Regions from separate parts of the Streptomyces sp. NPDC021100 genome, predicted to be linked through region 3. Evidence: riboswitches for the same ligand, from Rfam matches in the RefSeq annotation. Region 3 holds a riboswitch; each other region holds the start of a gene.
What was found. A riboswitch is a leader RNA that binds a small molecule or an ion and turns the genes downstream of it on or off. The one in region 3 is predicted to bind thiamine pyrophosphate.

Region 1: it holds a riboswitch for thiamine pyrophosphate, as region 3 does, so the genes downstream of both, thiC (phosphomethylpyrimidine synthase ThiC) here and ACH4PU_RS00220 (thiamine ABC transporter substrate binding subunit) in region 3, are expected to answer to the same signal.
Region 2: it holds a riboswitch for thiamine pyrophosphate, as region 3 does, so the genes downstream of both, thiO (glycine oxidase ThiO) here and ACH4PU_RS00220 (thiamine ABC transporter substrate binding subunit) in region 3, are expected to answer to the same signal.

The regions. Positions count from the first base shown of each region.
Region 1 is NZ_JBIRQH010000003.1:363,423-366,634, reverse strand. Features, by position in the region: gene thiC (phosphomethylpyrimidine synthase ThiC) at 1-1,554, opposite strand, end outside; TPP riboswitch at 1,549-1,683, opposite strand; gene ACH4PU_RS08335 (YibE/F family protein) at 1,745-3,212, shown strand, end outside.
Region 2 is NZ_JBIRQH010000015.1:67,674-70,885, forward strand. Features, by position in the region: gene ACH4PU_RS24750 (NAD(P)/FAD-dependent oxidoreductase) at 1-1,085, opposite strand, end outside; TPP riboswitch at 1,229-1,341, shown strand; gene thiO (glycine oxidase ThiO) at 1,339-2,532, shown strand; gene thiS (sulfur carrier protein ThiS) at 2,529-2,750, shown strand; gene ACH4PU_RS24765 (thiazole synthase) at 2,752-3,212, shown strand, end outside.
Region 3 is NZ_JBIRQH010000001.1:49,758-52,969, forward strand. Features, by position in the region: gene ACH4PU_RS00215 (ABC transporter permease) at 1-292, opposite strand, end outside; gene ACH4PU_RS00220 (thiamine ABC transporter substrate binding subunit) at 268-1,365, opposite strand; TPP riboswitch at 1,361-1,466, opposite strand; gene rlmN (23S rRNA (adenine(2503)-C(2))-methyltransferase RlmN) at 1,535-2,641, opposite strand; gene ACH4PU_RS00230 (phosphatidate cytidylyltransferase) at 2,786-3,212, opposite strand, start outside.

The sequences.
Region 1 (3,212 bases), on a different contig from region 3:
CCAGCGGAACTCGAACCGCGCGTCGGAGAGCGCGTCGTCCCATTCCTGGGCGCCGGGGTGGCCCTTGGCCAGGTCGGCGGCGTGTGCGGCGATCTTGTACGTGATGACGCCGGTCTTGACGTCGTCGCGGTCCGGCAGCCCCAGGTGCTCCTTGGGGGTGACGTAGCAGAGCATCGCCGTGCCCCACCAGGCGATCATCGCGGCGCCGATGCCCGACGTGATGTGGTCGTACGCGGGCGCGACGTCCGTCGTCAGGGGGCCGAGGGTGTAGAACGGCGCCTCCTCGCAGATCTCCTGCTGGAGGTCGATGTTCTCCTTGATCTTGTGCATCGGGACATGGCCCGGGCCCTCGATCATCGTCTGGACGTTGTGCCGCTTCGCGATCGCATTGAGCTCGCCCAGCGTGCGCAGTTCGGCGAATTGCGCCTCGTCGTTCGCGTCCGCGATCGAACCCGGGCGGAGCCCGTCACCGAGGGAGTACGTGACGTCGTAGGCCGCGAGGATCTCGCAGAGCTCCTCGAAGTTCTCGTAGAGGAACGATTCCTTGTGGTGCGCCAGGCACCAGGCGGCCATGATCGAACCGCCCCGGGAGACGATGCCGGTCTTCCGGCGCGCGGTCAGCGGGACGTAGCGCAGGAGTACGCCGGCGTGGACGGTCATGTAGTCCACGCCCTGCTCGGCCTGCTCGATGACCGTGTCCTTGTAGATCTCCCAGCTGAGCTCCTCGGCCTTGCCGTCCACCTTCTCCAGCGCCTGGTAGAGCGGCACGGTGCCGATGGGGACGGGGGAGTTGCGCAGCACCCACTCGCGGGTGGTGTGGATGTTGCGGCCGGTGGAGAGGTCCATCACCGTGTCGGCGCCCCAGCGGGTGGCCCAGGTCATCTTCTCGACCTCCTCCTCGATGGAGGAGGTGACGGCCGAGTTGCCGATGTTGGCGTTCACCTTGACCAGGAACTTCTTGCCGATGATCATCGGCTCGATCTCCGGGTGGTTCACATTGGCCGGGAGGACGGCCCGGCCGGCCGCGATCTCCTCGCGGACGGTCTCCGGGGAGACGTTCTCCCGGAGGGCGACGTACTCCATCTCCTCGGTGATCTCACCGCGGCGCGCGTAGGCGAGCTGCGTCACGGCGGTGCCGGACCGGCCCCTGCGGGGCTGGCGGGGGCGGCCGGGGAAGACCGCGTCGAGGTTCTTCAGGCCGCCGCGCGGCGACGTGTGCTTGATGCCGTCGTCCTCCGGGCGCATCGGGCGGCCCGCGTACTCCTCGGTGTCACCGCGGCCGATGATCCAGTTCTCGCGCAGCGGCGGCAGGCCCCGGCGGACGTCCGTGGTGACGTCCGGGTCCGTGTAGGGGCCCGAGGTGTCGTACAGCTGTACGTCCTGTCCGTTGGTCAGGTGCACCCGGCGCACCGGGACCCGGAGGTCGGGGCGGGAGCCGGTGACGTAGTCCTTGTGCCAGCCGATCCGTCCGATCTGTCCGGTGCGTTCCGTGGCCTCGGCCGTCGGTCGCGTGGTGGACGGGTCGGCAGACGTGCGTGCGTCCTGCGAGGTCATATGACCGTAACTCCCTACGCCGGCATTACCCGGTAACAGGTTCAGCGGTCGACGCAGCGGCTTCCGTACCGTTCGTACGGAGGTCAGCGCCCTCTCAGCCCGGTGCTCCGAGCTCCCGCGATTGCAAAGGTGACACAACGCTAGCGCCTTCCGGCGCCGGAGTGCCAGAGGGGCTTGCGATGATCGGGCGATGACCGCCAGCGACGCCGTTCCCCCGCCCCGGCCGCCCTCGTCCCCGCATGGATCCGGCCATGGTCGCGGGCGGGGGCGGGGGCGGGGACGGGCGCGGAGGCGGCGGAAGGGGTTCGGGTTCGGGGTGGACGCGGGGCACGGTCATGGCCAGCACGGTCACGGGCATGGCCATCATGGCCACAGTCACAGCCACGGCCCCGCCGCTCCCGTCTCCCACCGGCTGCGCAAGGTGATCGCGGCGGTGCTGATCCCGTTCACGGCGGCGGTGCTGGTGGGGCTGGTGGTGCTGTGGCCGGGGGGCGCGCCGCCGCACTCGCACAGCGGGCTCGGGCTGGACCGGCATACGGAGTCGGGGCGGGTGGTGAAACAGGAGGAGGTGGCGTGCGCCGGGGGCGCGGGAGCCGCCGGGGCGCCGGGGGGCGGTCAGGCTCCGCCGCCGCAGGGAGCAGGGGCGCCGGGTGGTCCGGCCCCGGCCGAAGGCCCTTGCCGGTCGGCCGTCATCGAAGTCTCCTCGGGGCCCGACAAGGGCCGTACGTTCACCGAGATCGTGCACCCCGGGGCGTCCCGGCAGTACACGGTGGGGCAGCGGGTCATCCTCGCCTACGCCCCCAAGGCCCCCGAGAACCTGCGCTACTCGGTCATGGACGTGGACCGCGACCTCCCGGTCGGCCTGCTGGCCGGGCTGTTCGCCGTGGCGGTGGTGGCCATCGGACGGCTGCGCGGCGTCTTCGCACTGGTGGCCCTCGTCATCAGCTTCGGCGTGCTGACGCTGTTCATCCTCCCCGCGGTGCTCCAGGGTTCGGACCCACTGCTGGTCGCGGTGGTCGGCGGCAGCGCGATCATGCTGATCGCGCTGTACCTGTGCCACGGCCTCAACGCCCGCACGTCGGTGGCGGTCCTGGGGACGCTCACCTCGCTGCTGGTCATCGGGCTGCTGGGGTCGTGGTTCATCGACTGGGCGCGGCTGACGGGGAACACCGACGACCAGACCGCACTCGTCCACGGGCTCTTCCCGGGCATCGAGACCCAGGGCCTGCTGCTGGCGGGGATCATCATCGGCTCGCTGGGCGTCCTCGACGACGTGACGGTCACGCAGACCTCGGCGGTGTGGGAGCTGAAGGAGGCGGATCCCTCGGCGAGTTGGCGCAAATTGTACGGTGCGGCGATGCGCATCGGGCGGGACCATATCGCCTCTGTCGTCAACACGCTCGTGATGGCGTACGCCGGTGCGTCACTGCCGTTGCTCCTGTTGTTCTCGATCGCCGACAGCGGCGTGGGAACGGTGGCCACGAGCGAGATCGTCGCGGAGGAGATCGTACGGACGCTGGTCGGCAGCATCGGGCTCGTGCTCTCGGTGCCGGTGACGACACTGCTGGCGGCGCTCGTTGTCAGTGCCGACCGGCACACTGAGGGTGAGGGAGCGGACACCGGGCCCGGGGGCGGCACCGGTGCGCGGTCCGGTGGCG
Region 2 (3,212 bases), on a different contig from region 3:
TCCCCCCGCCACACCAGCTCGTCAGCGGCCGCGTGATGCCCCGCGTACTGCACGAACCGCCCGAACTGCTCGGACCAGAAGTACGGCACCGGGTCGTAGACCGGCCCCTCGGCCGGCCCGTGCACGATGTTCGCGGCGACGGTCTTCGGCCCCTGCAGGGCGTTGTCCCAGTGGTGGACGAGGAGCCGTTCGCCGTACCGCGCGGAGGGGAAGGAGGCGCAGTCCCCGACCGCGTACACGTCCGGGACGGACGTCCGCAGCCGGTCGTCGGTGACGACGGACCGGTCCGCCGCGAGCTCGACGCCCGAGCCGGCGAGCCAGCCGGTGGCGGGCCGCGCGCCGATGCCGACGACGACGGCGTCGGCGGTCAGCCGGGTGCCGTCGGCCAGCAGCACGGCGCCCGGCTCCAGGGCGGCCACCCGGGCGCCGGTGAGCAGCCGGGCGCCGCTCTGCTCGTACCAGCCGGCCATGTGCGCGGCGACCTCGGCGGGCAGCGCGCCGGCGAGCGGGCGGTCGGCGGCCTCGACGACGGTCACCCGGCAGCCGGCCTCGCGGGCGGCGGTGGCGAACTCGGCGCCGATCCAGCCGGCGCCGACGGCGACCACGTCGCCCTTCCGCTCCAGCAGTGGCCGCAGCCGCTCCGCGTCGTCCAGGGTGCGCAGCAGGTGGACGCCGTGCAGGTCCTCGGCGCCGGGCAGCCGGACCGGCTCGGCGCCGGTGGCCACCACCAGGACGTCGTACGGGACGGGCCCGCGCGGCGTGTCCACCTCGTGGTCGGCGGCGCGCAGCCCGGTGACCTCCAGGCCGAGTGCGAGCTCGATGTCCAGGGAGGCGAAGTCGACCTCGAACGCGGACCCGTCCGCCTTGCCGAGCAGCACCGACTTGGACAGCGGAGGCCGGTCGTAGGGCGGGTGGGGTTCGGCGCCCAGCAGGGTGATCGTGCCCTCCCAGCCCTGTTCGCGGAGGGCGACGGCGGTCTGCACGCCGGCCATGCCGGCGCCGGCGACGACGACGCGCCGCCGCGCCGTGCCTCCCGCCGGCTCGTCGGGGGCCGTACCACTGCGGGTGTTCGTCTGCTCACTCACCCGATCACTGTAGGCGGGCGGACGAGGTCCGCCGGAGCACCGTGCGGCGAGACCTCCGACACAACACCCCCGCGCCGCGCGCCCCCAGGGCGGTGCCCGCCGCCTTCCGCCGCGTTCGCGGCCCGTACTAGGGTGGCCGGTGCACAAGCACTCGCGGGAGCCCGGACGGACCGGGCTGAGAGGGAGGCTGGACGGCCTCCGACCGTACGAACCTGATCCGGGTCATGCCGGCGAAGGGAGGGGCTGGACGCCCATGCACGCGTCTCTGCGCACCGGACCGTACGACGTCCTGGTGGCCGGCGGCGGGATCATCGGCCTGGTGACCGCCTGGCGGGCCGCCCAGCGGGGCCTGCGGACCGCCGTCGCCGACCCGGCGCCCGGCGGCGGGGCCGCCCTGGTGGCCGCCGGGATGCTGGCCGCCGTCACCGAACTGCACTACGGCGAGCAGGCGCTGCTCGCCCTCAACCTGGCCTCGGCCCGCCGCTACCCCGCGTTCACGGCCGAGCTGGAGGAGGCGAGCGGCCGGGACACCGGCTACCGCGCCTGCGGCACCCTCGCCGTGGCCCTCGACGCCGACGACCGCGCCCACCTGCGCGAACTCGGCGCGTTCCAGCGGCGCTGCGGGCTGGAGGCGGAGTGGCTGACCGGCCGCGAGTGCCGCCGTCTGGAGCCGATGCTCGCCCCGGGCGTCCAGGGCGGCCTGCGGGTGGACGGCGACCACCAGACCGACCCCCGGCGGCTGGCCGCCGCCCTGCTGACCGCCTGCGAACGCGCCGGGGTGACCCTGCACCGCGCGGCCGTCACCCGGGTGCTGCTCGACGGCGACCGGGCCGCGGGCGCCGAACTCGCCGACGGACAGCGGATCGCCGCCGGCCAGACCGTCCTGGCGGCCGGCAGCCACAGCGGACGGATGGCCGGGCTGCCCGACGCCGTCCTGCCACCGGTCCGCCCGGTGAAGGGCCAGACCCTGCGGCTGCGCGTCCCCGAGGCGTACCGGCCGTTCCTCTCCCGCACCGTCCGGGCGGTCGTCCGCGGCAATCCCGTCTACCTGGTGCCCCGGGAGAACGGCGAGCTGGTGATCGGCGCGACCACCGAGGAGCTCGGCTGGGACACCACCGTCACCGCCGGCGGCGTCTACGAACTGCTGCGCGACGCGCACGAGCTGGTGCCCGGCCTCACCGAACTGCCGCTCGCCGAGACCTCCGCCGGGCTGCGCCCCGGTTCCCCCGACAACGCGCCCCTCCTCGGCCCGACCGACCTGCCGGGCCTGCACCTGGCCACCGGCCACCACCGCAACGGCGTCCTGCTGACCCCGCTCACCGGGGACGTCATGGCCGAGGTGCTCACCACCGGGCGGCTGCCCGAGGAGGCCCGCCCGTTCACCCCCCGCCGGTTCGCCGCACCCGGCGCCGCCCCTTCCGCCCTCGCCCAGGAGCCCTCCGCATGACCGACGTCCACACCATCCACGTCAACGGCGAGCGGCGCGCCGTCCCGCCCGGGACCACCCTCGCCGCCCTCGTCACCGGCCTCACCGGCCGCCCCGGCTCCCCGGGCGGCGTGGCCGCCGCCGTCAACGAGGCCGTCGTCCCGCGCGGCAGCTGGGCGGACACGCCCCTGCGCGACGGCGACCGCGTCGAGGTCCTCACCGCGGTGCAGGGAGGCTGACGTGGCGGACGACGTGCTCACCATCGCCGGCACCCCGTTCGCCTCCCGCCTGATCATGGGAACGGGCGGGGCGCCCAGCCTCGACGTCCTGGAACGGGCCCTGCTCGCCTCCGGCACCGAACTGACCACCGTCGCGATGCGCCGCCTCGACCCGGCGGTCCGCGGCTCGGTCCTCTCGGTCCTGGAGCGGCACGGCATCCGGGTGCTGCCCAACACCGCCGGCTGCTTCACCGCCGGCGAGGCCGTCCTCACCGCCCGGCTGGCCCGCGAGGCGCTGGGCACCGACTGGGTGAAGCTGGAGGTCATCGCCGACGAGCGCACCCTGCTCCCCGACCCGATCGAACTGCTCGACGCGGCGGAGATCCTCGTCGACGACGGCTTCACCGTCCTCCCCTACACCAACGACGACCCGGTCCTCGCCCGCCGCCTGGAAGACGTCGGCTGCGCCGCGATCATGCCCCT
Region 3 (3,212 bases):
TGACGTACGCGCCGGGGAGCGCGAGCACCAGCGTGAGCGCCGTGGAGGCCGCCGCCTGCCAGGTGGTGAACCACAGGACGTGCCCGGTGGCCGGGTCGGTGAGCACCTCGCCGATCCGGCCGAACCGCCACCGCCCGTCCGCCTTCAGCCCCCGCGTGACGATCGCGGCCACCGGATAGGCGAAGAAGAGGCCGAAGAAGGCCAGCGGGACGGCCATCAGGCCGAGGCGGACGCCCGTCCCTCGCGCTCCGCGATCCTTCGGTGCGGCTACTTCAGGACGATCGAGGACCATGCCTTGACCCACTGATCACGGTTCTTCGCGATCTTCTCGGGGGCGAGCGTCTGCGGGGCGTCGACCGTCGCGCCGAACTTGGTGAACAGCTCGGGCAGCTTGGCGTCCGTCACCACCGGCTTGACGTACATGCTCAGTGGCACGTCCTCCTGGAACCGCTTGCTCAGCAGGAAGTCCAGCAGCGCCTTGCCGCCCTCGGTGTTCTTCGCGCCCTTGAGCAGCCCGGCGTACTCGGTCTGCCGGAAGCAGGTGCCGGTCGCGACGCCGGTCGGCGCCTCGTCCGCCGACTTCGGCCGCTGCTTCATGCCCTGCACCTCGGCCGGCGGGCTGGACGCGTAGGAGACGACGAGGGGCCGGTCGCCCTTGGCCTTGCGGCCGGCGGCGGAGCCGGAGAAGCGGTCGTTGTACGCCTGCTCCCAGCCGTCGACGACCTCGACGCCGTTGTCCTTGAGCTTCTTCCAGTAGTCCTGCCACTTGTCGTCACCGAACTTGGCGACGGTCCCGAGCTGGAAGGCCAGGCCCGGGGAGGAGGTGGCCGCGTTCTCGGTGACCAGCAGGCCCTTGTACTCGGGCTTCACCAGGTCGTCGAAGGTCTTCGGCGGCGCCAGCTTGTGGTCGGTGAAGTAGGCGCGGTCGTAGTTGACGCAGATGTCACCGGAGTCGACCGGCGTCACCCGGTGCTCGGCGTCGTCGGCCCGGAACTCCTTCGCCACCCGGTCCAGGCCCTTGGCCTCGTACGGCTCGAAGATCCCGTTGTCGAGGGCGCGGGAGAGCAGCGTGTTGTCGACGCCGAAGAACACGTCGCCCTGCGGGTGGCTCTTGGAGAGGATCGCCTGGTTCACCGCGCGTCCGGCGTCGCCGCTCTTGAGCGTCTTGACCTTGTAGCCGGTCTGCGCGGTGAACTCCTTGAGCACGTCCGGCGAGGCGACGAACGACTCGTGCGAGACGAGGGTGACCGTCTTGCCGCCGTCGGTCTCCTTGGCCTCGTCAAAGCCGCCGCAGGCCGCGAGGGCCGGAGCGGCCAGGGCGATGACGGCGGCGGCGCCCAGGGCACGCCGGAGGGTGGTGTTCATGGTCGAGCTGACTCCCTACGCCGGTACTAACCGGATCAGGTCCGAGGGTCTGCGGCGCGGGCCGCACTCTCAGCGCTGTGTGCGCTCCCCTGTCGGATTGTTCATTTGTACGAGCGGTGCGAGTGCACCGTACCAGTGCGCCCGCCCGCTCCCCCGCCGTCGGCGGGGCTCAGCGCTCGGTCGCCGCCAGCTGGCCGCAGGCGCCGTCGATCTCCTGACCGCGCGTGTCCCGGACGGTGACCGGGACGCCGTGGGCGGCGATCGCCGCGACGAACGCCCGCTCGTCCTCCGGACGGGACGCCGTCCACTTGGAGCCCGGCGTGGGGTTCAGCGGGATCAGGTTGACGTGCACCCGCTTGCCCTTGAGCAGCCGGCCCAGCAGGTCACCACGCCACGCCTGGTCGTTGATGTCCCTGATCAGGGCGTACTCGATGGAGATCCGGCGGCCGGACTTCTCCGCGTACTCCCAGGCCGCGTCCAGGACCTCGCGGACCTGCCAGCGGGTGTTGACCGGGACGAGCGTGTCGCGCAGCTCGTCGTCGGGCGCGTGCAGCGAGACCGCGAGGCGGCACTTGAAGCCCTCGTCGGCGAACCGGTGCATCGCGGGCACCAGGCCGACGGTGGAGACGGTGATGCCGCGCTGCGACAGCCCGACGCCGTCGGGCTCCGGGTCGGTCAGCCGGCGGATCGCGCCGACGACGCGCTTGTAGTTGGCCAGCGGCTCGCCCATGCCCATGAAGACGATGTTCGACAGCCGCGCGGGCCCGCCGGGCACCTCGCCGTCGCGCAGCGCCCGCATGCCGTCCACGATCTGGTGCACGATCTCGGCGGTCGACAGGTTGCGGTCCAGACCGGCCTGGCCGGTGGCGCAGAACGGGCAGTTCATCCCGCAGCCGGCCTGTGAGCTGATGCACATGGTGACCCGGTCCGGGTAGCGCATCAGGACGGACTCGACGAGCTTGCCGTCGTGCAGCCGCCACAGCGTCTTGCGGGTGGTGTCGTCGTCGCACGAGATGTGCCGCACCACGCTCATCAGCTCCGGCAGCAGTTCGCCCGCGAGCTTCTCGCGGGCGCCGGCCGGGATGTCCGTCCACTGCGCGGGGTCGTGCGCGTACCGTGCGAAGTAGTGCTGGGACAGCTGCTTCGCCCGGAAAGGCTTCTCACCGATGGCGGCGACGGCCTCCTTGCGCTCGGCGGGCGAGAGGTCGGCGAGGTGCCGCGGGGGCTTCTTGGCTCCGCGGGGGGCTACGAAAGTCAGTTCTCCGGGCTTAGGCATGATGTTTCAAGTGTCGCAGATGTGCGGGCGGGGCCCGCCGTCCTGTGGACAACGGGCCCCGCCCGAGGGGAATACGCAGGTCAGCCCAGGTTCAGCCGGCGCCGACGAAAGCGACCAGCAACAACCACGCCGCTGGCGCCCTCGTCAGCCCGCGCCGACGAAAGCCACCAGCAACAGCCACACCACCGGCGCCGTCGGCAGCAGCGAATCCAGCCGGTCCATGATCCCGCCATGCCCCGGCAGCAGCCGGCCCATGTCCTTGATGCCCAGGTCCCGCTTGATCATCGACTCGCCGAGGTCGCCCAGAGTCGCGCTCACCGCGACGGCCAGGCCGAGCAGCAGGCCCTGCCACCACACCCCGTCGTCGATCAGGAAGCGCATGCACAGCGCGCCCGCCGCCATGGCGAACAGCACCGCGCCGATCAGCCCCTCGCGGGTCTTGCCGGGGCTGATGCGCGGCGCCAGCTTGCGCTTGCCGAAGCGCCAGCCCACCGCGTAGGCGCCGGTGTCGCTGACCACCGTGAGGATCAGGAAGGTCAGCACCCGCCAGGCACCGTCGGCGGCGGCGAGC